DNA from 4 places in the Streptomyces sp. 4F14 genome. Region 4 is predicted to be linked to each of the others. Evidence: riboswitches for the same ligand, from Rfam matches in the RefSeq annotation. Region 4 holds a riboswitch; each other region holds the start of a gene.
The links. A riboswitch is a leader RNA that binds a small molecule or an ion and turns the genes downstream of it on or off. The one in region 4 is predicted to bind cobalamin.

Region 1: linked by a shared signal. The riboswitch ahead of ACLZOT_RS07920 (CbtB domain-containing protein) and the one ahead of ACLZOT_RS23340 (ABC transporter substrate-binding protein) in region 4 are both predicted to bind cobalamin.
Region 2: linked by a shared signal. The riboswitch ahead of metE (5-methyltetrahydropteroyltriglutamate--homocysteine S-methyltransferase) and the one ahead of ACLZOT_RS23340 (ABC transporter substrate-binding protein) in region 4 are both predicted to bind cobalamin.
Region 3: linked by a shared signal. The riboswitch ahead of ACLZOT_RS09940 (ribonucleoside-diphosphate reductase subunit alpha) and the one ahead of ACLZOT_RS23340 (ABC transporter substrate-binding protein) in region 4 are both predicted to bind cobalamin.

The regions. Positions count from the first base shown of each region.
Region 1 is NZ_JBLRVY010000004.1:189,185-195,006, forward strand. It holds gene ACLZOT_RS07890 (transposase) at 1-94, shown strand, start outside; partial or broken gene ACLZOT_RS07895 (RNA-guided endonuclease InsQ/TnpB family protein) at 78-815, opposite strand; partial or broken gene tnpA (IS200/IS605 family transposase) at 866-1,291, shown strand; partial or broken gene ACLZOT_RS07905 (MFS transporter) at 1,395-1,613, opposite strand; gene ACLZOT_RS07910 (hypothetical protein) at 1,630-1,914, opposite strand; gene ACLZOT_RS07915 (CbtA family protein) at 1,987-2,733, opposite strand; gene ACLZOT_RS07920 (CbtB domain-containing protein) at 2,756-2,971, opposite strand; cobalamin riboswitch at 3,007-3,156, opposite strand; gene ACLZOT_RS07925 (glycosyl hydrolase) at 3,167-4,117, opposite strand; gene ACLZOT_RS07930 (LacI family DNA-binding transcriptional regulator) at 4,114-5,136, opposite strand; gene ACLZOT_RS07935 (alpha-N-arabinofuranosidase) at 5,140-5,822, opposite strand, start outside.
Region 2 is NZ_JBLRVY010000013.1:196,395-202,216, forward strand. It holds gene ACLZOT_RS23785 (ABC transporter permease) at 1-59, opposite strand, end outside; gene ACLZOT_RS23790 (MFS transporter) at 432-1,934, opposite strand; cobalamin riboswitch at 2,103-2,319, shown strand; gene metE (5-methyltetrahydropteroyltriglutamate--homocysteine S-methyltransferase) at 2,462-4,753, shown strand; gene ACLZOT_RS23800 (purine-cytosine permease family protein) at 4,921-5,822, shown strand, end outside.
Region 3 is NZ_JBLRVY010000005.1:106,690-112,511, forward strand. It holds gene ACLZOT_RS09935 (ribonucleotide-diphosphate reductase subunit beta) at 1-342, opposite strand, end outside; gene ACLZOT_RS09940 (ribonucleoside-diphosphate reductase subunit alpha) at 342-2,702, opposite strand; cobalamin riboswitch at 2,835-2,973, opposite strand; gene mctP (monocarboxylate uptake permease MctP) at 3,241-4,854, opposite strand; gene ACLZOT_RS09950 (DUF3311 domain-containing protein) at 4,851-5,108, opposite strand; gene ACLZOT_RS09955 (GntR family transcriptional regulator) at 5,235-5,822, opposite strand, start outside.
Region 4 is NZ_JBLRVY010000013.1:84,017-89,838, forward strand. It holds gene ACLZOT_RS23320 (PucR family transcriptional regulator) at 145-1,566, shown strand; gene ACLZOT_RS23325 (GNAT family N-acetyltransferase) at 1,604-2,125, shown strand; gene ACLZOT_RS23330 (hypothetical protein) at 2,122-2,511, shown strand; gene ACLZOT_RS23335 (hypothetical protein) at 2,745-2,873, shown strand; cobalamin riboswitch at 2,871-3,068, shown strand; gene ACLZOT_RS23340 (ABC transporter substrate-binding protein) at 3,169-4,152, shown strand; gene ACLZOT_RS23345 (FecCD family ABC transporter permease) at 4,149-5,159, shown strand; gene ACLZOT_RS23350 (ABC transporter ATP-binding protein) at 5,156-5,822, shown strand, end outside.

The DNA of each region.
Region 1 (5,822 bases), on a different contig from region 4:
CCTCCGCCAGATCCAGTACCGCAGCAACCTCATCAACGGATGCCTCGCCGAAACCGGCCTCACCTTGACGACATCACGGCGACAACGTCAGTAGCGGTGCGCTCCTTGGCCTTGCGGCGCGGGAACCGGGACAATGCCTGTTGCGCGGCTTCCAGCTTCGCGGCGGCCTTCCGGCCGTGGCGCGGGTTAGGCACGAACTCGCCGTTCGAGTCGGCGAGGAAGTTCGCTATGCCCATGTCGATGCCGACGACACTGCCCGTGTTCGGCAGCGGCTCGGGCTGCTCCTGCTCCGCGGCCAGCACGACGAACCACTTACGGCCCTCGCGTTTGACGCTGACGGTCCTGACCCTACCGATCACCGGCCGGTGCTGATTGACCTTGACGTGTCCGACGCTCTGGAGGCGGACGCGGGTCACCGGATCGTGCGGGGTGGAGTCCCACCGGCAGCCGTCCCCGTCCTGGGGAAAGTCCACCGTGTCGAACCAGTTCACGCCACGAAAGCGCGGATAGCCGGGCGTCTCGCCGGCCTTGATCCGGCGGAAGAACGCGGCGAACGCCTTGTCGAGACGCCGCAAGGTGGCCTGCTGGGAGGAGAACGACCAGCGGCCCTGACGCGCCGGGTCGAACGCGCGGATGTCCTTGAGCTGTGCGGACTGCATCCCGTACTTGATGCTCGTCTTCGAGCTGTGCCGATAGGCGTCGCGGCGTTCCTCTAACGCCCCGTTGTAGAGCGAGCAGTGATCGGCCAGCATCGCGGTCAACGCGGCGGCCTGGCCCACTGTGGGCCGCATGAGGAACTTGTACGCACGGATCATCCGGCCCACCCCTTCCGGTCGAGTTCGCTTGATCATTCTACGCTTGGTCTATGTCACCACATGGGGAACCAAGCCCCGATATCCGCCGAGGCCGCCACGTCATCTACAACCTCCACGCACATCTGATCTTCGTCACCAAATACCGGGGCGGTGTCTTCACCGACGACATGCTGACCCGCTGCGAAGAGGTCATGCGCGACGTATGCGCGGGATTCGAGGCATAGCTTCGGGAGTTCAACGGCGAGGCCGACCACGTACACCTGTTGGTGCACTACCCGCCGAAGGTCGCCCTGTCCAAGCTGGTCAACAACTTGAAGGGCGCCAGCTCCCACTACCTGCGGCAGGTGTACACGGGCACGATGAACCAGACGATCATGCACGTCCACCTGTGGGCCCCTCGTGCTTCGCCGGTTCCTGCGGCGGCGCCAATCCAGATCGTCAAGGCCTACATCGAGAACCAGAAGCGACCCGACTGACCGTCCTCACAGAAGCGCAGAGAACTCCGACGCTCCGCGCCTCCGGGCCAGGGATCGCATTCCCTCCCGGCGTAAACGCCGGGATTCCCTGCGAAGATCAAAGGATGGCTACGGCGGTGAGGGCGGAACCCCCGGTCAGCAGAGCGCTGGGCAGCCCCGCGAGCCGCGTGGAATCCAGCATGTCCTGCGCCAGCAACGCACCGACGGTGACACCGGCGGCCAGCCCCATGCCGCTCAGGATCTGGGAGGCGACCAGGACGCGCAGGACCCGGCGTTGGGCCTGGGCGGGATCCGTCGAGGGGGTCGTCGCGGTGGCGGTCATCTCCAGACCTCCCCTTTCACGCCCGCTGCCCCCGATACCTCCGCAGCACCCCGGCGACCGCACACCGCAGACAGTCGTCGTCCGGCGCCCGATGGCACGGCGCCGGCCCTCCGACCAGCGCTTCGAGTTCCGCCAACAACCGCTCCGTACGCCTCACTTGCTCCCCGAGCACCCGTACCCGCGCGCTCTGCCCGCCGACCTGCCGCCGGCTGGCGATCAACCGTTCGTACTCGGGGACGGTGAGCGCCACCGCCTCGCGCCCGCCGAGGGTGATGCGGCGGGGCCGGGGTGTGTTGGGCACGTGGTTCCTCCGCTCCTCGCCGAAGCCAAAGCCGGAAACACGTGAGGGCCTCGCGGTCGAGGCCCTCACGTGTCAGACGGTGACGGTCTCCCGCCGGACCACGGGGTCGGGCCGCAGCAGCCGGTGTGCCAACTCCCCGAAGGCGAGCCCGAATCCGGTCCACAGGGTGGCCTGGATGGCGAGCGTGGAGAGCCGGAACCGCCACAGGACGGCGGCCGGGAAGTCCGCGGGCACCTCGTTGACGACGGGCAGGAAGGCGTACGCCAGCCCGACCGCGGCGATGAACGCGGTCACCGCGACGACCGTCGCCCACCAGTTGCCGAGCCCCGGCGCGAGCCGTCTGCCGAGGAGGGTGGCGGCGACCGCGAGCAGGACGCTGAGCACCAGCATCAGGAAGAACAGGGTGGTGCGCTTCCCGATGGTGTCGCCGTTGCCGACGGCGGGCGGGTTGGCCGGGTACTTGAGGAAGGGGACGACGTACACGGCGACCAGCGCGACGCCGGACAGGAGCAGCGCGGTGGCCCGGGGGCTGAAGCGTCCGACGCGGCCGAGCGCGAAGCAGTACGCGAGGGCCGCGATGCCGCCGAAGGCGACGCCGTAGACGAGGACGCCGGTCGCGAGGCCGGCGGTGGACTGGAGGGAGCGGGAGACGAGTTCGACCTCGTGGCCGTGCTCGTGGGAGTGGGCCTCCTCGAAGCCGATCGCCTTGTCGACGGAGGGTTCCCCGAGGAAGTAGGCGACGATCAGGGCGAGCACGCCGGCCGCGAGACCGGCGAGCATGCCCCGCACGAGCAGGTTCCGTACGGTGGTGGAGTTCATGGGGGTGTCGGCGTCCCTCGGGTCAGTGGCAGGGGAAGCCGAGCAGGTGGCGGGCGTCGTGCACCCACTCGTGGACCTCTTCGCCGGAGAAGACCGACAGGGCGCCCTGTTCGGCGCCGACGAAGTACAGCAGGATCAGCATGAGGACGCCGAAGAAGACGGCCCAGGGGGCGATGTCCTTCAACGGCAGCTTGAGCGGGGTGGTGGCGGTGGTCGGCTGGGCGACGTGCTGCGCCATGGCAGGGCCTCCTTCGGGAGTTCGCGTCCCGTCTCGGTGGTGCTCCGTACGACGGCTACGGGTCTGACTCACCCCCGCCTCAAGGAGCGCGAGGGGCACACAGTGGCGCGACCGTGCCGGATTCTCACCGGCTTCCGTCCTGCCGTCGTTGTCGGGGTGACGATACCGCGTGACGTGTACCCGACCAACCCCGCGTCACCAGGCACTTTCCTCCGTGTGGGTCGGGTCCGGTCCGAGGTTCAGCTCCACGGGCGCCCGGTCGCAGTGCAGGACGCCGTCGGCGACCGTGGCCGTGGCGACCTGGAGGGAGGAGCGGCGGGTGCGGTGGGTGCCGTCGTCGTCGGTGATGCCGGGCGGCCGGCCGGGGTGGGTGAAGTAGAAGACGTACGCGGTGTCGCCCTGGACGACGACGTCGGCGTGGTGGCCGATGTTGCCGTCGTCGGTGCGGTGGCCGGGGGTGTCGAGGACGAGGCCCTGGTAGTGCCAGGTGGTGAGGTCGTCGGAGCGGAAGACGCCCTGGCCGCGCCATTCGTCGACGAGCATCCAGTGGAAGCCGCCGAGGGTGAAGACGTTGGGGCCCTCGTGCGGGCGGTGGTCGACGACGACGCCGGTCGGTTTCCACGAGTACAGGTCGGGGCTGTCGGCGGCGCAGGTGGCGGAGGACCGGGTCTCGTCCTTGAACCACATGCGCCAGCCGCCGTCGGGCAGGGGGTGGACGCAGGCGTCGATGACGCGGCCGGAGTCGAGGTCGAGGGGGCCGTGGTGGGTCCAGGTGAGGAGGTCGGGGCTGGTGTAGTGGCGGATGCTCGCGGGGGCGGCCCAGGAGTCGGGGACGCCCTGGATGTAGCTGACGTACAGGTGGTACAGGCCGTCGTGCCAGAGGATCTCCGGGGCCCAGAACGTGTTGCGGCCCCATTCGGTGTCGAGGCCGGGGAGGGTGCCCCGGTAGGTCCAGGTGCGGCCGGCGTCTGCGGAGACGGCGACGCCGAGGTCGGTGCCGTGGACCCAGGCGGCGCCGGGGCCCTGGGCGGTGGTGCGGCGGTTGGTGTAGACCAGCCACCATTCCCCGGTCGCGCGGTTCCAGATCGCCGTCGGGTCGGCGGCGCCGTCGTACACGGGGTCGCGGAAGAGGGGCGCGGGGTTCATCGGGTGTCTCCTCGCGGGCCGCCGGTCGACTCGCGGATCACGAGCGTGAAGCCGCTCACGAACTCCTCGTACCGGGGCGGTGGTTCGTGCTGGTCGATGCGGGTGGTCAGGAGGGCGACGGCGTGTTCGGCCATGCCATCGTGGTCGGGGTCGACGCTGGACAGGGACGGGACGAGGTAGGCGCTCTCGGCGATGTCGTCGAAGCCGATGACCTTGACCTGGCCGGGGACGCGGACGCCGTGGTCGGCGAGGCCGCGCAGGACGCCCATGGCGAGGGTGTCGGTCACGCAGAACACGCCGTCGAAGTCCAGGCCGCCCGCCACCATGTCCCGCGCGCAGTGCGCTCCTTGCGCGAGCCCGAACCGGCCGACCTTGCGCACCAGCCCGGGGTCGTAGGGCAGGCCCGCGTCGGTGAGGGCCTGCCGGTAGCCGGCGTGGCGCAGGCTGGAGGTGTCGACCTCGGCCGTCTCCCCGCAGACCAGCGCTATCCGCCGGCAGCCCCGCCCGACGAGGTGGGTGACGGCCGCCCGGGACGCCTCCTGGTTCGGCATGCCGACGTGGTCGACGGGTCCGCCGGTGATGCGGTCGCCGAGCACGACCACGGGGTGTTCGGCGGTGAGCCGTTCGGCGTCGCTCTGCCCGAGGCCGACGGCGCTGAGCAGGAGGCCGTCGTAGAGGCGGTTGCGGGACAGGGAGAGGGCGTCGAGTTCGCTCTCCCGGGTGGCGCCGGTCTGCTCGATGCCGACGCGCAGGCCGCGCCGTGCCGCCGCCGTGATCACCCCGGCCGCGAGGCGGCTGTAGTAGGGGCTGTCGACCTCGGGGACGGCGAGGCCGATGGTGCCGGTGCGGCCCTTGCGGAGGTTGCGGGCGGCGACGTTGACCCGGTAGTCGAGCCGGGTCATCGCCGCGAGGACCCTCTCGCGGGTCTCCCGCCGTACGTTGGGGTGGCCGTTGATGACGTTGGAGACGGTCATCGCGGACACCCCGGCCGCCTTCGCCACGTCCTGGATGGTCGCCACGGGTCAGGTCAGCGGGGCCTGGAGCGTGAGGAACGAGTGCGGGGGCAGGGTGAGGGTCAGGCCGCCGTCGGTCGTCTTCACCCCGTCGAAGGGGCGCGGGGCGACGGTCTCCCGCTGTTCGGGCGTGTTGTGGTCGGCGAGCCGGCCGGCCGTCAGGAGCCGGGCGACGGGGTCGCCGAGGGTTCCTCCCCGCAGGTCGAGCGTGACCTCGGCCGGCTCTTCGGCGTCGAGGTTGGAGAGGGAGACGAGGACCTGGCCGTTCTTGACGCTGGCGGAGACGGAGACGGTCGTGAGTTCCGTCCCGGCGACGGTGCGTCGGGCCTCGTCGGCCTTGAGGTGGACTGCGAGTGAGGTGGCGTCCTGGTGGTCCTTGTTCATCTCGAACACGTGGTACGTCGGAGTGAGGACCAGCCGGTCGCCGTCGGTGAGGATCATCGCCTGGAGGACGTTGACCGTCTGGGCGATGTTCGCCATGTGGAGGCGGGCCGCGTGCTTGTGGAAGATGTCAAAGTGCGTGCTGGCAACGAGCGCGTCGCGCATGGTGTTCTGCTGGAAGAGGAAGCCCGGGTTGGTGCCCGGCTCGACGTCCCACCAGGTGCCCCATTCGTCGAGGACCAGGCCGACCGTGCGTCCACGGTCGTAGATGTCCATCACGGTGGAGTGTCCGGTGAGGATGTCGTCGATGC
Region 2 (5,822 bases), 110 kb from region 4:
GCGGCGTCCACCCAGGAGAAGCGGGAGAGCAGGGGTCGTTTGACAGCGCGGATCAGCATCACGGGGCCTCCGCCCACACTCTGCGCACGGCGAGGCGCCCCGTCCGGCGGCGGCACGCCGACAGCGGGGCAGGGTCACCCGGGGAGCACGGGGAGTGTGGGGAGTGAAGAAGAGAAGGGGGTCAGCGAGTGCCCTGGGGGCGGCTCGGACTGGGAGGTTCTGCGCCCATGGCCGCCTCCGTTCCGCGATGCGAGTGCGCCCGTGACCGGGCCCGACGCGACGAGTCTGCACCTTCTTGCGTCCAGACGCAAATAAAGGCGGGGACTCTTGCCCGCCTCTCACCTGCGCACACATGAACGGACCCGGTGTCTCCCCAGACACCGGGTCCGTCACCCGCACCCTCCGCTCAGGGTGCGGTCACCACATGCCGCTCACATGTGGACCGTGGGGGCCGCGTTCTCGTCGGCCTTCGGGACGCCCCTGCGGTACATCAGCAGGGTGATGACGGCGCCGACCGCGAAGAACCCGGCCGACCACCAGTAGGCGGTGGAGTACGACTCCAGCGCGGCGTGCGCCTGGACGAGCTTGTCGCCCGCGTACCTGCCGTCCAGGTAGTTGGTCGCGGCGCTGGCCGCGAGGGTGTTGAGCAGGGCCGTACCGATGGAGCCGCCGATCTGCTGCATGGTGTTGACGGCGGCCGAGGCGACCCCGGCGTCGTGCGCGGCGACCCCGCTGGTGGCGAGGGACATCGCGGGCGCCATGACCAGGCCGATGCCGAAGCCGGTGACGATCAGCGGCGGCATGACGTGCGTGAGGTACGTGCTGTCGAGGTCCAGGCCCGTCATCCAGACCAGGCCGAGCGCGCCGAGGGCCATGCCGAGCGGGACGATGGTCTTCGGGCCGATCCGGGGGACCAGGAAGCTGGTCGCGACGGTCGCCGAGATCATCAGCGCGCCGACCATCGGCAGGAACGCGAGCCCGGTCTTGACGGCGGAGAAGCCCAGGCTGAGCTGGAGGTAGTAGGTCAGGAAGAGGAAGACGCCGAACATGCCCGCGCTGGAGATCAGCATGACGGTGAAGGAGGCGCCGCGGTCGCGGTCGAGCAGGACGCGCAGCGGGAGCAGCGGGTGGGACGCCTTGGTCTGCCACCAGGTGAACGCGGCGAGCAGGACGGCGCCGATGGTCAGGAAGCCCCAGGAGCGCGGCGAGGACCAGTCGTGGGACTCGGCCATCGAGAAGCCGTAGACGACGGAGAAGAGGCCGGTGGTGACGAGGATCGTGCCGGGGATGTCGAGCTTCGCGCCGGGTTCGCGGGCGGTGCGCTTGAGCAGGATCCAGCCGCCGACCAGGGGGATCACGGCGAGGGCGAGGTTGACGTAGAGGGTCCAGCGCCAGTCGAGGTACTCGGTGAGGACCCCGCCGAGCAGCAGGCCGACGGCCGCGCCGGAGCCGGCGATGGCGCCGTAGATGCCGAAGGCGCGGGCGCGTTCCTTGGCGTCGGTGAACGTCGTGGTCAGCAGGGAGAGCGCGGCCGGTGCGAGCAGCGCGCCGAAGACGCCCTGGAGGGTGCGGCCGGCGACGAGGACCTCGAAGCTCTGGGCGGCGCCGGCCAGCGCGGAGGCCGCCGCGAAGCCGCCGACGCCGACCAGGAAGGCGACCTTGCGGCCGAAGAGGTCGGCGATCCGGCCGCCGAGCAGCAGGAGGCTGCCGAAGGCCAGGGAGTAGGCGGTGACGATCCAGGTGCGGTCGCCGTCGGAGAAGCCCAGGTCGGCCTGGGCGGACGGCATCGCGATGTTCACGATGGTCGCGTCCAGCGTGACCATCAGCTGGGCTATGCCGATCATCGCGAGGACCCACCAGCGGTGACGGGACGCGGGTTCCTCGGCTGTCTTGGTGAGTGACGTCGTGTCCGGCGTCTCGGTGGTCTGTGACATAGGGGCCTGCTCCGATGAGATGATCGGGCGTCTCGCGAACGAAACGGTTTCGTACTCCAGGAACGCTACACACCCGGCTAGCGAAACTCAACCGTTTCGATAAAGAGACCGCCGTCACATACCAGCCGGTTTCCCGAACGACCTCCCCCAACAGCGGCTTCACCCCGTACGCTGATCACCGCAGCCGGTTCGCCCCGTCAGCCAGACGGGCCGCGTCGCAAGAGGGAACCCGGTGGGAATCCGGGACTGCCCCGCAGCGGTGAGCGGGAACGACCGCCGTCATACGCACTGGGTCCGCACGGACCTGGGAAGCGACGGCCACTAGGTGCCTCCTCCGGAGGCGTGCCCGCGAGTCCGAAGACCTGCCGACTGCCCGTACGCGATGTGTTCGCGTGCGGAGTTCCGGTGACCTCGCGGGTGGGTCGGCGCACAGAAGGCCGTACGGCGCTGCCGTCCGGTCGTCCGCTCCTTCACGCCCTCGTCCCGTCGCCGGGACCTCAGGGAATCGTCTCGTGAAGGAGATCTCCGTGACACCGAAGTCCGCAGCCGCGGCAACCCTGTACGGCTACCCCCGCCAGGGTGAGAACCGGGAGCTGAAGAAGGCGGTCGAGGGCTACTGGAAGGGCCGCGTCACCGCCGACGCCCTCCACGCCACCGCCGCCGACCTGCGCGCCGCCACCTGGCGGCAGCTCGCCGAAACCGGCCTCGACGAGGTCCCGACCGGGGGCTTCTCGCTCTACGACCATGTCCTCGACACCAGCGTCATGGTCGGCGCGATCCCCGTACGCCACGCGGCAGTCGAAGACCCCTTGGACCGCTACTTCGCCATGGCCCGCGGCACGCAGGACGCGCCGCCGCTGGAGATGACGAAGTGGTTCGACACCAACTACCACTACCTGGTCCCCGAGTTGGGCCCGGACACGGTCTTCCGTGCCGAACCCGCCCGGCAGGTCGCCGAGTTGAGGGAAGCCCTCGCTCTCGGTCTCACCGCCCGCCCGGTGCTCCTCGGCCCGGTCACCTACCTGCTGCTGGCCAAGCCCGCCCCCGGCGTCGACCCCGCCTTCGAGCCGCTCACCCTCCTCGACCGGCTCCTCCCGGTGTACGCCCGGATCCTCGCCGAGCTGCGCGCGGCCGGCGCCGGGTGGGTACAGCTCGACGAGCCGGCCCTCGTCCAGGACCGCACCCCGGCCGAGCTGAACGCCGCCGCCCGCGCCTACCGGGACCTCGGCGCCCTCGGGGACCGGCCGAAACTGCTGGTCGCGACCTACTTCGACCGGCCCGGCGAGGCCCTGCCGGTGCTGGCCAAGGCCCCCGTCGAGGGGCTCGCCCTCGACTTCACGCGGCCCGGCACCCTGGAGGACCTCGCCTCCGTGGGCGGACTGCCCGGCAAGCGGCTCGTCGCGGGCATCGTCGACGGCCGCAACATCTGGGTCAACGACCTCTCCGCGTCCCTCACCGTCCTCGGCACCCTCCTCGGACTCGCCGACCGCGTCGACGTCGCCGCCTCCTGCTCCCTCCTGCACGTCCCCCTCGACACCGCCCTCGAACGCGACGTCGACCCGCAGATCCTGCGCTGGCTCGCCTTCGCCCGGCAGAAGACCGCCGAGGTCGTCACCCTGGCCCGCGGACTCGCCCGGGGCACCGGCGCCATCGCCGCCGAACTCGCCGCCAACCACGCCGACCTGGCCTCCCGCGCGGGCTCGCCGATCACCCGCGACCCCGCGGTGCGGGCCCGCGTCGCGGCGGTCACCGAGGCCGACGCGCGCCGCGAACAGCCGTACCCCGAACGGGCCTTGGCGCAGCGCGCCCATCTCGGGCTGCCCCTGCTGCCGACGACCACGATCGGCTCGTTCCCGCAGACCGGCGAACTGCGGTCCGCCCGGGCGGACTTGAGGGCGGGGCGGATCGGGGCCGCCCGGTACGAGGACCGGATGGCCGCCGAGATCCGGGAGGTGATCGCCTTCCAGGAGAAGGCGGGTCTCGACGTCCTGGTGCACGGCGAGCCCGAACGCAACGACATGGTCCAGTACTTCGCCGAACAGCTCACCGGCTACCTCGCCACCCAGCACGGCTGGGTCCAGTCCTACGGCACCCGGTACGTCCGGCCCCCGATCCTCGCCGGGGACATCTCCCGGCCCGAGCCGATGACGGTCCGCTGGACCTCGTACGCCCAGTCCCTCACCGCCCGCCCGGTCAAGGGCATGCTGACGGGGCCGGTGACGATGCTCGCGTGGTCGTTCGTACGGGACGACCAGCCCCTCGGGGACACCGCGCGCCAAGTGGCACTTGCCCTCCGCGACGAGGTCAACGACCTCGAATCTGCCGGGAGTTCGGTGATCCAGGTCGACGAACCCGCACTCCGGGAGACCCTGCCGCTGCGCAGCGCCGACCACGCGGCGTACCTGGCCTGGGCGACGGAGTCGTTCCGCCTCGCCACCTCCGGGGTACTCCCCCGGACCCAGATCCACACCCACATGTGCTACGCCGAGTTCGGCGACGTCGTCCAGGCGATCGACGACCTCGACGCGGACGTCATCAGCCTGGAGGCGGCCCGCTCCCACATGCAGGTGGCCCGTGAACTGGCCGCACACGGCTACCCGCGGGAGGCCGGGCCGGGTGTCTACGACATCCACTCGCCGCGCGTCCCCAGCGCCGACGAGGCGGCCGAACTGCTCCGGGCGGGCCTGAAGGCGATCCCGGCGGACCGCCTGTGGGTGAACCCCGACTGCGGCCTCAAGACACGGGGCTGGCCGGAGACGAGGGAGTCGCTGGAGAACCTGGTGACGGCGGCGAGGAGGGTGAGGGCGGAGCTGTACTGAGGCATGGACCGAAGGGACCCGGGATTCCCGGGTCCCTTCGGTCGTACGGCGAAACATCTCCTTCATACAGGAAGTATTTAGGGGTAACACCCCCTGCCTACCGTCTCCGTGCTCCCGCAAACCGTCTCGCGGGGCAACCGTCCCCACCCCCGCCGCAAGGAGACGTAGTGAGCGTCGAGCCGCAGACAGACGTACGCACCGCACCAGCGCCAAGTACCGACCAGGCCACCAAGGAGACCCTGGAGGACTACACCCTCCGCTTCGCGCCCCGCAGTTACCGCCGCTGGACCCCGATGGTCGTGGCCACGACCGCGCTGGGCGGCATCGCCTACATGGCGGACTTCTCGATCGGCGCCGGCATCGGCCTCGCGCACGGCACCGGCAACGCGCTCGTGGCGATCGCCGTCGCCGCCGTGGTCATCTTCGTCACCGGGTTCCCGCTCGCGTACTACGGCGCCCGCTACAACATCGACCTCGACCTGATCACCCGGGGTTCCGGCTTCGGCTACTACGGCTCGGTGCTGACGAGCGTCATCTTCGCGAGCTTCACGTTCATCTTCTTCGCGCTCGAAGGGTCGATCATGGCCCAGGGGCTGAAGCTGGGCCTCGGACTCCCCCTGTGGCTCGGCTACCTGGTCTCCACGCTGATGGTGATCCCGCTCGTGATCTACGGCATGAAGGCGCTGAGCAAGCTCCAGGTGTGGACGACGCCGATCTGGCTGCTGCTGATGGTGGGGCCGCTGGTCTACCTCGTCGCCACCGACCCCGGCACGGTCGACAAGTTCCTCAACTACGCCGGTACGGACGGGGAGGGCGGCATCAACACCGCGTCCGTGCTCCTCGGGGCCGGTGTCTGTCTCTCGCTCATCGCGCAGATCGGTGAGCAGATCGACTACCTGCGGTTCATGCCGCCCAAGACCGAGGCGAACAAGCGGAGCTGGTGGACGGCCGTCATCATGGCCGGCCCCGGGTGGGTCGTCCTCGGCGCGCTGAAGCAGGCGATCGGCGTGTTCCTGGCCGTGTACATCATCGCCAAGGTCGGGGCGGACGCGGCTCCCGAGCCGATCCA
Region 3 (5,822 bases), on a different contig from region 4:
CGTCAGGTAGAACTGGACGTGCACGGCCTCCTCGAAGAGCTGGCGCGAGAGGTAGAGCCGCGCTTCGGGGGAGTTGATGTGCTTGTACAGCGTCAGCACGAGGTTGTTCGCGACGATCGAGTCACCCGTCGCGAAGAACGCGACCAGGCGCCCGATGAGGTGCTGCTCCTCCGCCGACAGCTTCGCGAGGTCCGCGACGTCCGAGTGGAGGTCGACCTCCTCGACCGTCCACGTGTTCTTGATCGCGTCCCGGTAGCGCTCGTAGAAGTCCGGGTAGCGCATGGGCCGGAGAGTCAGCTCGAAGCCGGGGTCGAGCAGGTTCTTCTTGGCTTCGGTGGTCATTACTGGCATGCCTCGCAGGACTCGGGGTTTTCGAGGGAGCAGGCGACCGCGTCGGGGTCGGGGGTGGCCTGCACCGGGACAGAAGCCTGGGCCGCGCGGGCGATCCTCGTCGCCGGGCGCGAGCGCAGGTAGTACGTCGTCTTCAGCCCGGACTTCCAGGCGTACGCGTACATCGAGGAGAGCTTGCCGATGGTCGGCGTCTCCAGGAACAGGTTCAGGGACTGCGCCTGGTCGAGGTACGGCGTACGGGCCGCCGCCATGTCGATCAGACCGCGCTGCGGGATCTCCCACGCCGTGCGGTACAGCGCGCGGACGTCCTCCGGGATCCAGACGAAGTCCTGCACCGAGCCGTTGGCCTCGCGCAGCGCCTCACGGGTACGGGCGTCCCACACGCCGAGGTCCTTGAGGTCCTGCACCAGGTACGAGTTGACCTGGAGGAACTCGCCGGACAGCGTCTCGCGCTTGAACAGGTTGGAGACCTGCGGCTCGATGCACTCGTACACACCGGCGATGGACGCGATGGTCGCGGTCGGCGCGATGGCGAGGAGCAGCGAGTTGCGCAGCCCGGTCGACGCGATGCGCTCGCGCAGGGCCGCCCACCGCTCCGGCCAGGTGAACTCGACGCCGAAGTGGTCGGGGTGCAGCACGCCACGGGCCGTACGGGTCTTCTCCCAGGCGGGGAGGGGGCCGGAGCGCTCGGCGAGGTCGGCGGACGCCTCGTACGCGGCGAGCATGATCCGCTCGGCGATCCGGGTGGAGAGCGCCTTGGCCTCGGCCGAGTCGAAGGGGATCCGCAGCTTGAAGAAGACGTCCTGGAGGCCCATCGCGCCCAGGCCCACCGGCCGCCACTTCGAGTTGGAGCGGCCCGCCTGCTCGGTCGGGTAGAAGTTGATGTCGACGACCCGGTCGAGGAAGGTCACGGCGGTGCGGACGGTCTCGTCCAGCCGGTCCCAGTCGATGTCCGAACCGGTGACGAACGCGCCCAGGTTCACCGAACCCAGGTTGCAGACGGCCGTCTCCCCGTCGTCGGTGACCTCCAGGATCTCCGTGCAGAGGTTGGAGGAGTGGACGACGTGGCCCGCCTCGGCGGTCTGGTTCGCCGTACGGTTCGCGGCGTCCTTGAACGTCATCCAGCCGTTGCCGGTCTGCGCGAGGGTGCGCATCATCCGGCCGTACAGGTCCCGCGCCGGGATCGTCTTCTTGGCGAGCCCCTCGGCCTCGGCCTTGCGGTACGCCGCGTCGAACTCGTCGCCCCACAGGTCGACCAGCTCGGGCACGTCCGAGGGCGAGAACAGCGACCACTCCTGGTCGGCGTTCACGCGGCGCATGAACTCGTCCGGGATCCAGTGCGCCAGGTTCAGGTTGTGCGTACGGCGGGCGTCCTCGCCCGTGTTGTCCCGCAGCTCCAGGAACTCCTCGATGTCGGAGTGCCAGGTCTCCAGGTACACCGCCGCCGCGCCCTTGCGCCGCCCGCCCTGGTTCACGGCCGCGACACTCGCGTCCAGCGTCTTCAGGAACGGCACGATGCCGTTGGAGTGTCCGTTCGTGCCGCGGATCAGCGAACCCCGGGAGCGGATGCGGGAGTACGAGAGGCCGATGCCGCCGGCGTGCTTCGAGAGGCGGGCGACCTGGTGGTAGCGGTCGTAGATCGAGTCCAGCTCGTCCTTGGGGGAGTCCAGGAGGTAGCAGGACGACATCTGGGGGTGCCGGGTGCCCGAGTTGAACAGCGTGGGGGAGGACGGGAGGTAGTCCAGGCGGCTCATCAGGCCGTACAGGGCGGAGACCTCGTCCAGGGCGCGGACGGTGTCGTCCTCGGCCAAGCCCGAGGCGACCCGGAGCAGGAAGTGCTGGGGCGTCTCGATCACCTTGCGGGTGATCGGGTGGCGCAGCAGGTACCGGCTGTGCAGGGTGCGCAGGCCGAAGTAGCCGAAGCGGTCGTCGGCGGCCGGGTCGATCAGGCCGTCCAGGTACGTGGCGTGGATCCGCGCGAACTCCGCCGTGCGGTCCGCGATCAGGCCCTCGCGGTGGCCCACGGAGATCGACTCCGTGAACGTCGTCACACTCTGCGAGGCGGCCTCGGCGCGGATGCTGATCGTCAGCAGGCGGGCCGCGAGGCGGGAGTACGCCGGGTCCTCCGCGATCAGGCCCGCGGCGGCCTCCGTGGCCAGCTCGCGCAGCTCGGCCTCGTCCGCACGCGCGGAACGGCCCCGCAGAGCCGCGGCGGCGACCCGGCCGGGGTCCGCGTCGGGCAGGTCGGCGGTCAGCTCCGTCAGGGTCCGCAGCAGCGCGGTACCGGGACCGTCGTTCTCGGTCTCGACCGCCTGGACCTCTGAAGCCGGTTCGGCTGGCGCGATGGTCACGTGAGGCTCTCCCTCGCTCGGCAAGGGGCCTTCGCGGGAGGGCAGGGGGCAGCACGGACGCACAGCGCGTACGCGTCCCCGGCCCACTCCGCGAGGCCCGGACGTCAGGGCACACCGAGCCGTCCCTTGGCACGGCTGGCGCTTGCTGCCGACAGGTCCTCGGACTGACTCCCGTGCGCGTATACGCACAAGTACACCGTTGCGGGACAGTTCCGGATTCCCACCGGATTCCCCTGCGGCGACAGCGAGCATGAGCATACATCTAGTGCCGGGCTGTCAGGTCACCCCCAGATGTTGTGTCGCGTCGGCTTCGGAGCGTCAACTTGTGGGTGGGAACTGTGATGCCGGGCAGGGGGTGGGGGTGCTGTCGGTGGCGGTCTGCGGGTGCGTCGTGGTTGCTCGCGCCCCGCGGCGGAGCCGCTATCAGATACAGCCCCGCGCCCCTGGAAGTGCGCGGCAGCGCATCTTCCAGGGGCGCGGGGAACTGCGCGAGCAACCACGGTGGTGCCGCAGCCGCCAGACGGCAGGGAGTGTCGAGCTAGTGGGCCGCTCCCGAAGTCGCCGGGGGAAGTTCCGTCTGGACCCCGGGGTCGCCCGCGTCCGCCGTGTAGTCCGACGGGCTCGTCTCGTCCACCCCGTCCGGGGCTTTGGCGGCGCGTAGGACGAACGTGAGGGCCACCGTCACCGCCACGTTCAGGACGAAGGCTGTGAGGCCGATGTAGCCCATCTCACCGATGCCGGGGATCTTGTCGTTGGAGCCGCCGAAGTGTTTCTGGGTGGGGGAGGCGACGCCGTACGCGGCGATCGTGCCGTAGACCATGCCGACCGCCCAGCCGGCCAGCAGCGCCCAGCGGTGGAACCAGCGGGTGAAGAGGCCGCCGACGAGGGCCGGGAAGGTCTGGAGGATCCAGATGCCGCCCAGGAGCTGGAAGTTGATCGCGGTGGTCTTGTCCATCGTCAGGACGAAGACCAGGGCGCCGACCTTCACCAGGAGCGAGACCAGTTTGGAGATCTTCGTCTCCTGCTCCGGCGTGGCGTCCGGCTTCAGGAAGTCCTTGTAGATGTTCCGGGTGAAGAGGTTGGCCGCCGCGATGGACATGATCGCTGCCGGGACGAGGGCCCCGATACCGATCGCCGCGAACGCCACGCCCGCGAACCAGTCGGGGAACATGTCCTCGAACAGCTGGGGGATGGCCAGCTGGTTGTTGCCGTGGGTGTCGACCTTCGCGGCGATGGCCATGAAGCCGAGGAGCGCGAGCAGCCCGAGCATCAGGGAATACAGCGGCAGGATCGTGGTGTTGCGACGGATCACCTCACGGTTCTTGGAGGAGAGCGTCGCGGTGATCGAGTGCGGGTACATGAACAGGGCGAGCGCGGAGCCCAGCGCGAGCGTGGCGTACGTCCATTGGCCCGCCTCGGCCGGAACGAGCCCGCCCGCCTTGGCAGCGGTGTACTTCTCGCTCGCCGAGGCGAAGATGTCGTCGAACCCGCCCAGCTTGATCGGGATGTAGATGATCGCCACGGTGATCACGATGTAGATCAGCGTGTCCTTGACGAACGCGATCAGCGCCGGCGCCCGCAGCCCCGAGGAGTACGTGTACGCGGCCAGCACACCGAAGGCGATCAGCAGCGGCAGGTCCTTGACGAACCAGTTCGTGTCCTCGCCGCCCCCGACGCCCATGACGTCCAGCACCGCCTGGATGCCGACGAGCTGGAGCGCGATGTACGGCATCGTCGCGAGGATCCCGGTGAGCGCGACCGCCAGGGACAGCCCCTTGGACCCGAACCGCCCACGCACGAAGTCGGACGTGGTGACGTACCCGTGCTTGTGCGAGACCGACCACAGCCGGGGCAGGAACGTGAAGATCAGCGGGTACACGAGGATCGTGTACGGCACGGCGAAGAACCCGGCCGCCCCGGCCGCGTACACGGCCGCCGGCACCGCGACGAACGTGTACGCCGTGTACAGGTCCCCGCCGAGCAGGAACCACGTCACCCAGGTCCCGAACGACCGCCCGCCGAGCCCCCATTCGTCGAGGGAGTGCTCGTTCTCGGCCTTGCGCCAGCGTGCCGCGAGGAAGCCCATGACGGTGACCGCGAGGAAGAAGAAGATGAAGACGCCGAGCGCGACGCCGTTCACACCGCCGTTCACTTCGACGCACCCCCCTTGCGGGCGCGCTGGTCACGCCGCCACAGCTTGTACGCGGTCATGGTGAGCGCGGTCGAGATGAGCACCCACAGCATCTGGTACCAGTAGAAGAACGGGATGCCGATGAACCGCGGGTTCACATCGGCGTACGACCCGACCCACAGCAGCGCCACGAAGGGGGCGAACAGGCAGAGGCCGATGACGACGCGCAGAGGCGTCACCACCGGATCCGCCGGCCTCGGTGGGGTCTCTGACATGGGCGGCTCCGTCCCCTCGCTGAGATCACCAGTGATCACCAATGCAATGCGCAGGCAATCTAAGTGACGGATAAGCGCAGCGGAAGCCCTGCCGGGGGATCGTCCTGAAGCTGTGTCGATCCGCTGCTAGTCGACCGGCCTCTTGAGCCGCGCCACGAACTTGTACCGGTCCCCCCGCCACACCGACCGCACCCACTCCACGGGCTCCCCCCGCAGGTCCAGGGAGTGCCGGGAGAGCATGAGCATCGGCAGCCCCACGTCGGTGCCGAGCAGCCCCGCCTCGCGCGGCGTCGCGAGCGCCGTCTCGATGGTCTCCTCGGCCTCCGCGAGCCGTACGTCGTACACCTCGGCGAGGGCGGTGTACAGGGACGTGTACTTGACGAGGGAGCGGCGCAGGGCCGGGAAGCGCTTGGCGCTGAGGTGGGCCGTCTCTATGGCCATCGGCTCCCCGTTCGCCATGCGCAGGCGCTCGATGCGCAGGACCCGGCCGCCGGGCGTGATGTCGAGGAGCCCGGCGAGGCGGTCGTCCGCGGTGACGTACCCGATGTCGATGAGCTGCGAGGTCGGCTCCAGGCCCTGCGCGTGCATGTCCTCGGTGTACGAGGTGAGCTGGAGCGCCTGGGACACCTTCGGCTTCGCGACGAACGTGCCCTTGCCCTGGATGCGTTCGAGGCGGCCCTCGACGACGAGTTCCTGGAGGGCCTGGCGGACGGT
Region 4 (5,822 bases):
GTGTTGCGGCCGGACCCACCCCTGTTACCTTCGGTAGCCCACAGGAAATCAGGTCGTCACCCTGATCCGGTAGTGGCCGGGCGGCAACAGGAACTCCCCTTCGTTGTGGCCCGGACACAGTGTCCGGACGAGCGAAGGGGGCCCATGAGCGTCCGCCCCGGACCCGAACCGGTCGCCGGGATCCTGCGCGGCATGGCCGACGACACGGACGTGTGCCGTGAACTCGTCACCGCGGCCCGCAGGCGCTCCCCGGAACTGGCCCGCCTCACCGAGGAGGAGACCCGCTCGCACGCGACGGCGATGCTGCGGGCGGCGGGCGCGTGGTTCGCGGCCCTGGAGCACCCGGATCCCCTCGACGCACCCGGCGCGGCCCCCTCCGGCCTCTCCGGCACACCGCACCCGCCCGGCACCTCCGGGGCCCGACCGTCCTCCGACACCCCGCGCCGGCCCGGCGCCCCCGGCCCGTCCGGTTCCCTAGGCCCATCCAGCCCTTCCAGCCCTTCCAGCTCCCCCAGCCCTTCCCATTCCCCCGGCCCGTCCAACCCCTCCGACTCCCTCGACCCCTTCGACTCGCCGGGCCCCTTCACCTACCCCGACTCCCCCGACTCTCTCGACGAACAGGACTTCACCGCGGCCCTGTTGCTCGGCGCCGACCGCGCGGCCCAGGGCGTCCCGATGACCGTCGTGCTGCGCGGCGTACAGGCGGCCCTCACCCGCGCCGCCGAGATCACCGTCGACCGCTGCCGCTCCGCGGGCATCCCGGACCGGGCCCAACTCCACGTCGTGCTCCGCCTGAAGGAGTACGGCGATGCGCTGGAACGCCAGGTCATCAACGGCTACCGGGCAGCCGAACGCGAGACCCCCCGCGGCACCGGCGCCGCCCGCACCCGCCTCCTGCGCCAGGTCCTGCTGGGCGGCGCGCTCCCTCCGCTCACCGAACTCGGCCGCGCCGGTATACGACCCGGCGCCGACGGGCTCTACCACTGCCTGGCGGCGGACAACACCGCCCTCCCCGGCACCCCCGCGGCAACAGCCCTCCTGGACGGCCGACTTGCCGCCCTCTCCCCCCTCCCCCCGACCCCGGACCAACTGGAACCCGGCGCACTGGTCGTCGTGGCCCCGGCCGCCCCCCTCGCCGACCTCCCCGAGCTGTACCGCCTGTGCGTCAAGGCAGTCGACCTCCTCCGCCGCCAGAGCCGCCACGGCCTCCACGAACTCACCGACCTCGCAGCGGAGTTGGCCCTCTCCGAACAACCCTTGCTGGGCGCCCACGTAACAACCCGCCTCCTCGGCGCCCTGAACCCCACCGACGACTTCCACCGCCAACTAGCCCTGACCGCCCTCACCTTCCTCGACCTGGGCCGCCGCCTCGACCAGACCGCCGCCGCCCTCTTCACCCACCCCAACACCATCCGCTACCGCCTGGCCCGCCTCCAGCAGATCACCGGCAGCTCCCTGAGCACCGGATCAGGCGCCCACACGGAAACACTCCACTGGTGGTGGGCACTGACGACCTGGCTGGGCGAGGAGCGGACGGCGGACGCGACGTACGAGGACGCGGGATAGTTGAGGGAACCGAGTTACAGGACAAGGGGCGTCATAGGTGAACGGGGTTTCGGCGGAGTTGATTCGTACCGGGCGGCTGGAGTTGGTGCCTTTGCGGGTCGAGTACGCCGAGGAGATGGCGGGGGTGCTGGCCGATCCGGCGTTGCACGTGTTCATCGGTGGGGCGCCGGAGACGGTGGAGGAACTGCGGGGGCGGTACCGGCGGTTGGTCGTGGGGTGTCCCGAGCCCGGTGTCTCGTGGTTGAACTGGGTGATCCGGCTGCGGGAGGAGGGGTGTCTGGTGGGGACCGTGCAGGCGACGGTCGTGCCCGGGGGCGTCGCCGAGGTCGCGTGGGTCGTGGGGACGCCGTGGCAGGGGCGGGGGATCGCGGGCGAGGCGGCCAAGGGGCTGGTGAGGTGGCTCGGGAAGGTGCCGGTTCGGGCCGTCGTCGCGCATGTTCATCCCGAGCATGCCGCGTCCGCGGCCGTGGCGGCGGGGGCAGGGCTCGTCGCCACCGGGGAGTGGCACGAGGGGGAGATGCGGTGGCGGCGGAGCATGGCCGCCGAGGGGGACGTGTGAGCTGGGGTCCGTCGATCTACCGGTTCGCCGAGGGCGGGGAGAGCACCGTTCCGCCCGATCCGGCCGTCGTACGGGACGTTCTCGGGCCGTACGCGGTGGTGGAGCCGTCGGACGCGGAGTACTGGGTGCGCGCGGAGGACGGCGGCGAGGCGGAGTTCTTCGTCGACGCGTACGGGATCACGGTGGAACGCCCGCAGCCGGGTGGGGTGTTCGGCCTCGTCGCCGAACTCGCGGTGCGGCTCGGTGCGGTGGTGGTCGAGCCCGGCGGTCACGTCGCGTGCCGCGCGCAGGAGGATGTCGCGCGTCTGCCGGAGAGCCTGCGGGAGGGGGCGATCGTCATCGAGATGACGGGGCCGGCGCTCGAAGCCGCCCTCACGAACGCCTGAGGAATCCTCAAGCGCGGGCCACCGACCGGGAGTTGCGTTCCCCGGATGACCTCCCTCACCACCGACCGCCTCCACCTCCGCCTCTTCACCCCGGACGACCCCGACGAGGTCACCCGCTATCTGTACCGGCCGCCACTCAGCCGGGAGGAGTGCGAACGCCCGGCAGACCGAGATCGGCTGGGTCTTCAACCCCGCGTACGGCGGCCGGGGTTACGCCACGGAAGCGTCTCGGCATGCGCCGGGAGGCCCACCTGATCGAGAACGACGTCAACGGGGAGAGCTGGGGCAGCGAGTACGTGTACGCGATGCTGGGGAGGGAGTGGGGGAACACAGCGCGGGCACGGCCCGAACCCCCTGTGTGATAGCTTCCCAGGGCCAGTCGAACCCACGTGCGTGCAGGTGAGCGCACGGGTCAGGGAATCCGGTGGGACTCCGGAGCTGACGCGCAGCGGTGAGGGTGACGGGCGGGGCAGCAGGCCACTGGACGGTGTGTCCGGGAAGGCGCCCCGGCTGGACGATCCCGAGTCCGAAGACCTGCTGGCGGCTTCCGGCCGGGACCGCGGTCGGGAGTGCGACCGTACGACCGGGCTTCGCGTACGAGCCCTCGACGCCGAAGGAAGCTCTGTGCGACTCGCACGTCCTGCTGTGCCGGCTCTCATGTCCGTTGTCCTCGCCGCGGGGTGCGGCACGTCCTCCGACGGGAGCGAGGCGACCGCGGCCGACGCCGTCACCCTCACGAACTGCGGGCAGAAGGTCACCGTCGACAGCCCGCCCAAGCGCGCGGTGTCCCTGAACCAGGGCACGACGGAGATCATGCTGTCCCTGGGCCTCGCGGACCGCATGGTCGGCACGGCGACCTGGACGGACCCGGTGTCCAAGGGCCTGGAGAAGGAGAACGCGAAGGTCGAGCGCCTCGCGGACAACGCCCCTTCGCTGGAGACGGTCCTCGACACGGAGCCGGACTTCGTGGCGGCGTCGTTCGCGTCGACGCTCGGCAAGGGCGGTGTGGCCCCGAGGAAGCAGTTCGAGAAGCTGGGCGTACCGACGTACCTGTCCCCCTCGGACTGCGTGGGCAAGGACAACGACGGTGACGGCGACGGCGCCCGCACCCAGCCGCTGGCGCTCGACGCGATCTACGGCGAAGTCCTGGACCTGGCACGGCTGTTCGGCGTGCAGGAGCGCGGCGAGAAGCTGGTCGCGGACCTCAAGGGCCGTGTGCAGAAGGCGACTTCGGGCCTCAAGGCGCAGGACGTCACCCTGCTCTACTGGTTCGCGAACTCCCAGTCCCCCTACCTCGCGGGCTGCTGCGGGGCCCCCGGCGTCATCACCCGCACGCTGGGCGCGAAGAACGTCTTCGACGACACCAAGGACGAATGGCCGCAGGTGAGTTGGGAGACGGTCGCGGACCGTGACCCGGCGGTCCTGGTGATCGGCGACCTGACGCGCAAGCAGCAGACGGCGGAGACGGCCGCGAAGAAGATCGAGTTCCTGGAGTCGAACCCGGTCACGAAGAACATGACGGCGGTCAAGGGGAAGCGGTACGTCCTGCTGTCGGGCCAGGCCATGAACCCGACGATCCGTACGGTCGAGGGCATCGAGAAGGTCGCGGCGGCGCTGCGGACGTACGGCCTGTCCAGGTGACCCGGGGTCTCCTGCTGGGCGCGGGCGGCCTCGCGGTGCTCGCCGCCTCGGTCGCGCTGGCGATCACTATCGGCCCGGCGGACATCGCGGTCGCGGACGTGTGGGCGTCGGTGGCGTCCCATCTGGGCTGGGGCCACACGGAGTTGAGCCCGCTGCGGGACGGCATCGTGTGGAACCTGCGCCTGCCGCGCACGCTCCTCGCGGCGGTGTGCGGCGCCGGGCTCGCGGTGTGCGGCGCGGTGATGCAGTCGCTGCTGCGCAACCCGCTCGCGGACCCCTTCGTCCTCGGCGTCTCCTCGGGCGCCTCGACGGGCGCGGTCGTCATCGTCGTCCTCGGCGCGGGCGGCGGCCTGGTCTCCGTGTCGGGCGGCGCGTTCATCGGCGCGGTGCTGTCGTTCGGCCTGGTCCTGCTGCTGAGCCACACGCTGGGCGGCACGACGGACCGGGTGGTCCTCGCGGGGGTCGCGGCGATGCAGCTCTTCTCCGCGCTGACGTCGTTCATCGTGATGACGGCGGCGGACGCGGAGACCACGAAGGGCATCCTGTTCTGGCTGCTGGGTTCGCTGAGCGGCGCGGACTGGACGGACGTCACGGTCGGTACGGCGATCCTGGCGGCGGCGCTGCTGGTCTGCGTCGGCCAGGCGCGCACGCTGGACGCGTTCGCGTTCGGGCAGGACGCGGCGGCGTCGCTGGGCGTCTCCGTGGCCCGTACCCGCCTGGTCCTGCTGTGTACGACGGCCCTGCTGACGGCGGCCCTGGTCAGCTCGGCGGGTGCGATCGGCTTCGTCGGCCTGGTCCTCCCGCACGCGACGCGCGCCCTGACCGGCCCGGGCCACACGCGCCTGCTTCCGGCGACGGCGCTGGCGGGCGCGGTGTTCCTGGTGTGGGTCGACACGCTGGCCCGCACGGTGCTGTCCCCGCAGGAGGTCCCGGTGGGGGTCGTGACGTCGCTGATCGGTGTCCCGGCGTTCGTGGCGGTGCTGTACCGGACGAAGGGCGCGCGATGACCGGCCTGAACGCCGACCGGGTACGCCGTACGGCGGGCGGCACCCTGATCCTCGACGGCGTCACCCTCACGCCCCGCCCGGGCCGGGTCACCGGCCTGCTGGGCCCGAACGGCTCCGGCAAGTCCACGCTCCTGCGGATCCTCGCGGGCGTCCTGGCCCCCGACGCGGGCACGGTCACCCTGGACGGGCGCCCGCTGCCGGAGGTGGGCCGCAGGGCGGTCGCCCGCCGGGTCGCGGTCGTCGAGCAGCAGGCGGACACGCAGGTCGCGCTGTCGGTCGTGGACGTCGTACGGCTGGGCCGGATCCCGCACCGCAGGGCGTGGGCCCCGGCCGCGCCGGGGGACGAGGACGCCGTGCGGACGGCGCTGGAGCGCACCGGCCTGACCGACAAGGCGGACCGGCCCTGGCACTCTCTGTCGGGCGGTGAACGCCAGCGGGTGCACATCGCCCGCGCGCTCGCGCAGGACCCTCGCGAACTCCTCCTCGACGAACCGACCAACCACCTGGACATCCAGCACCAGTTGGCCCTGATGACCCTGATCACGGAACTGAAGGTGACGACGGTCGTCGCCCTGCACGACCTGAACCTCGCGGCGATGTACTGCGACCGCCTGGCGGTCCTGAAACAGGGCCGGGTCGTCGCGGCCGGCACACCCGCCGAGG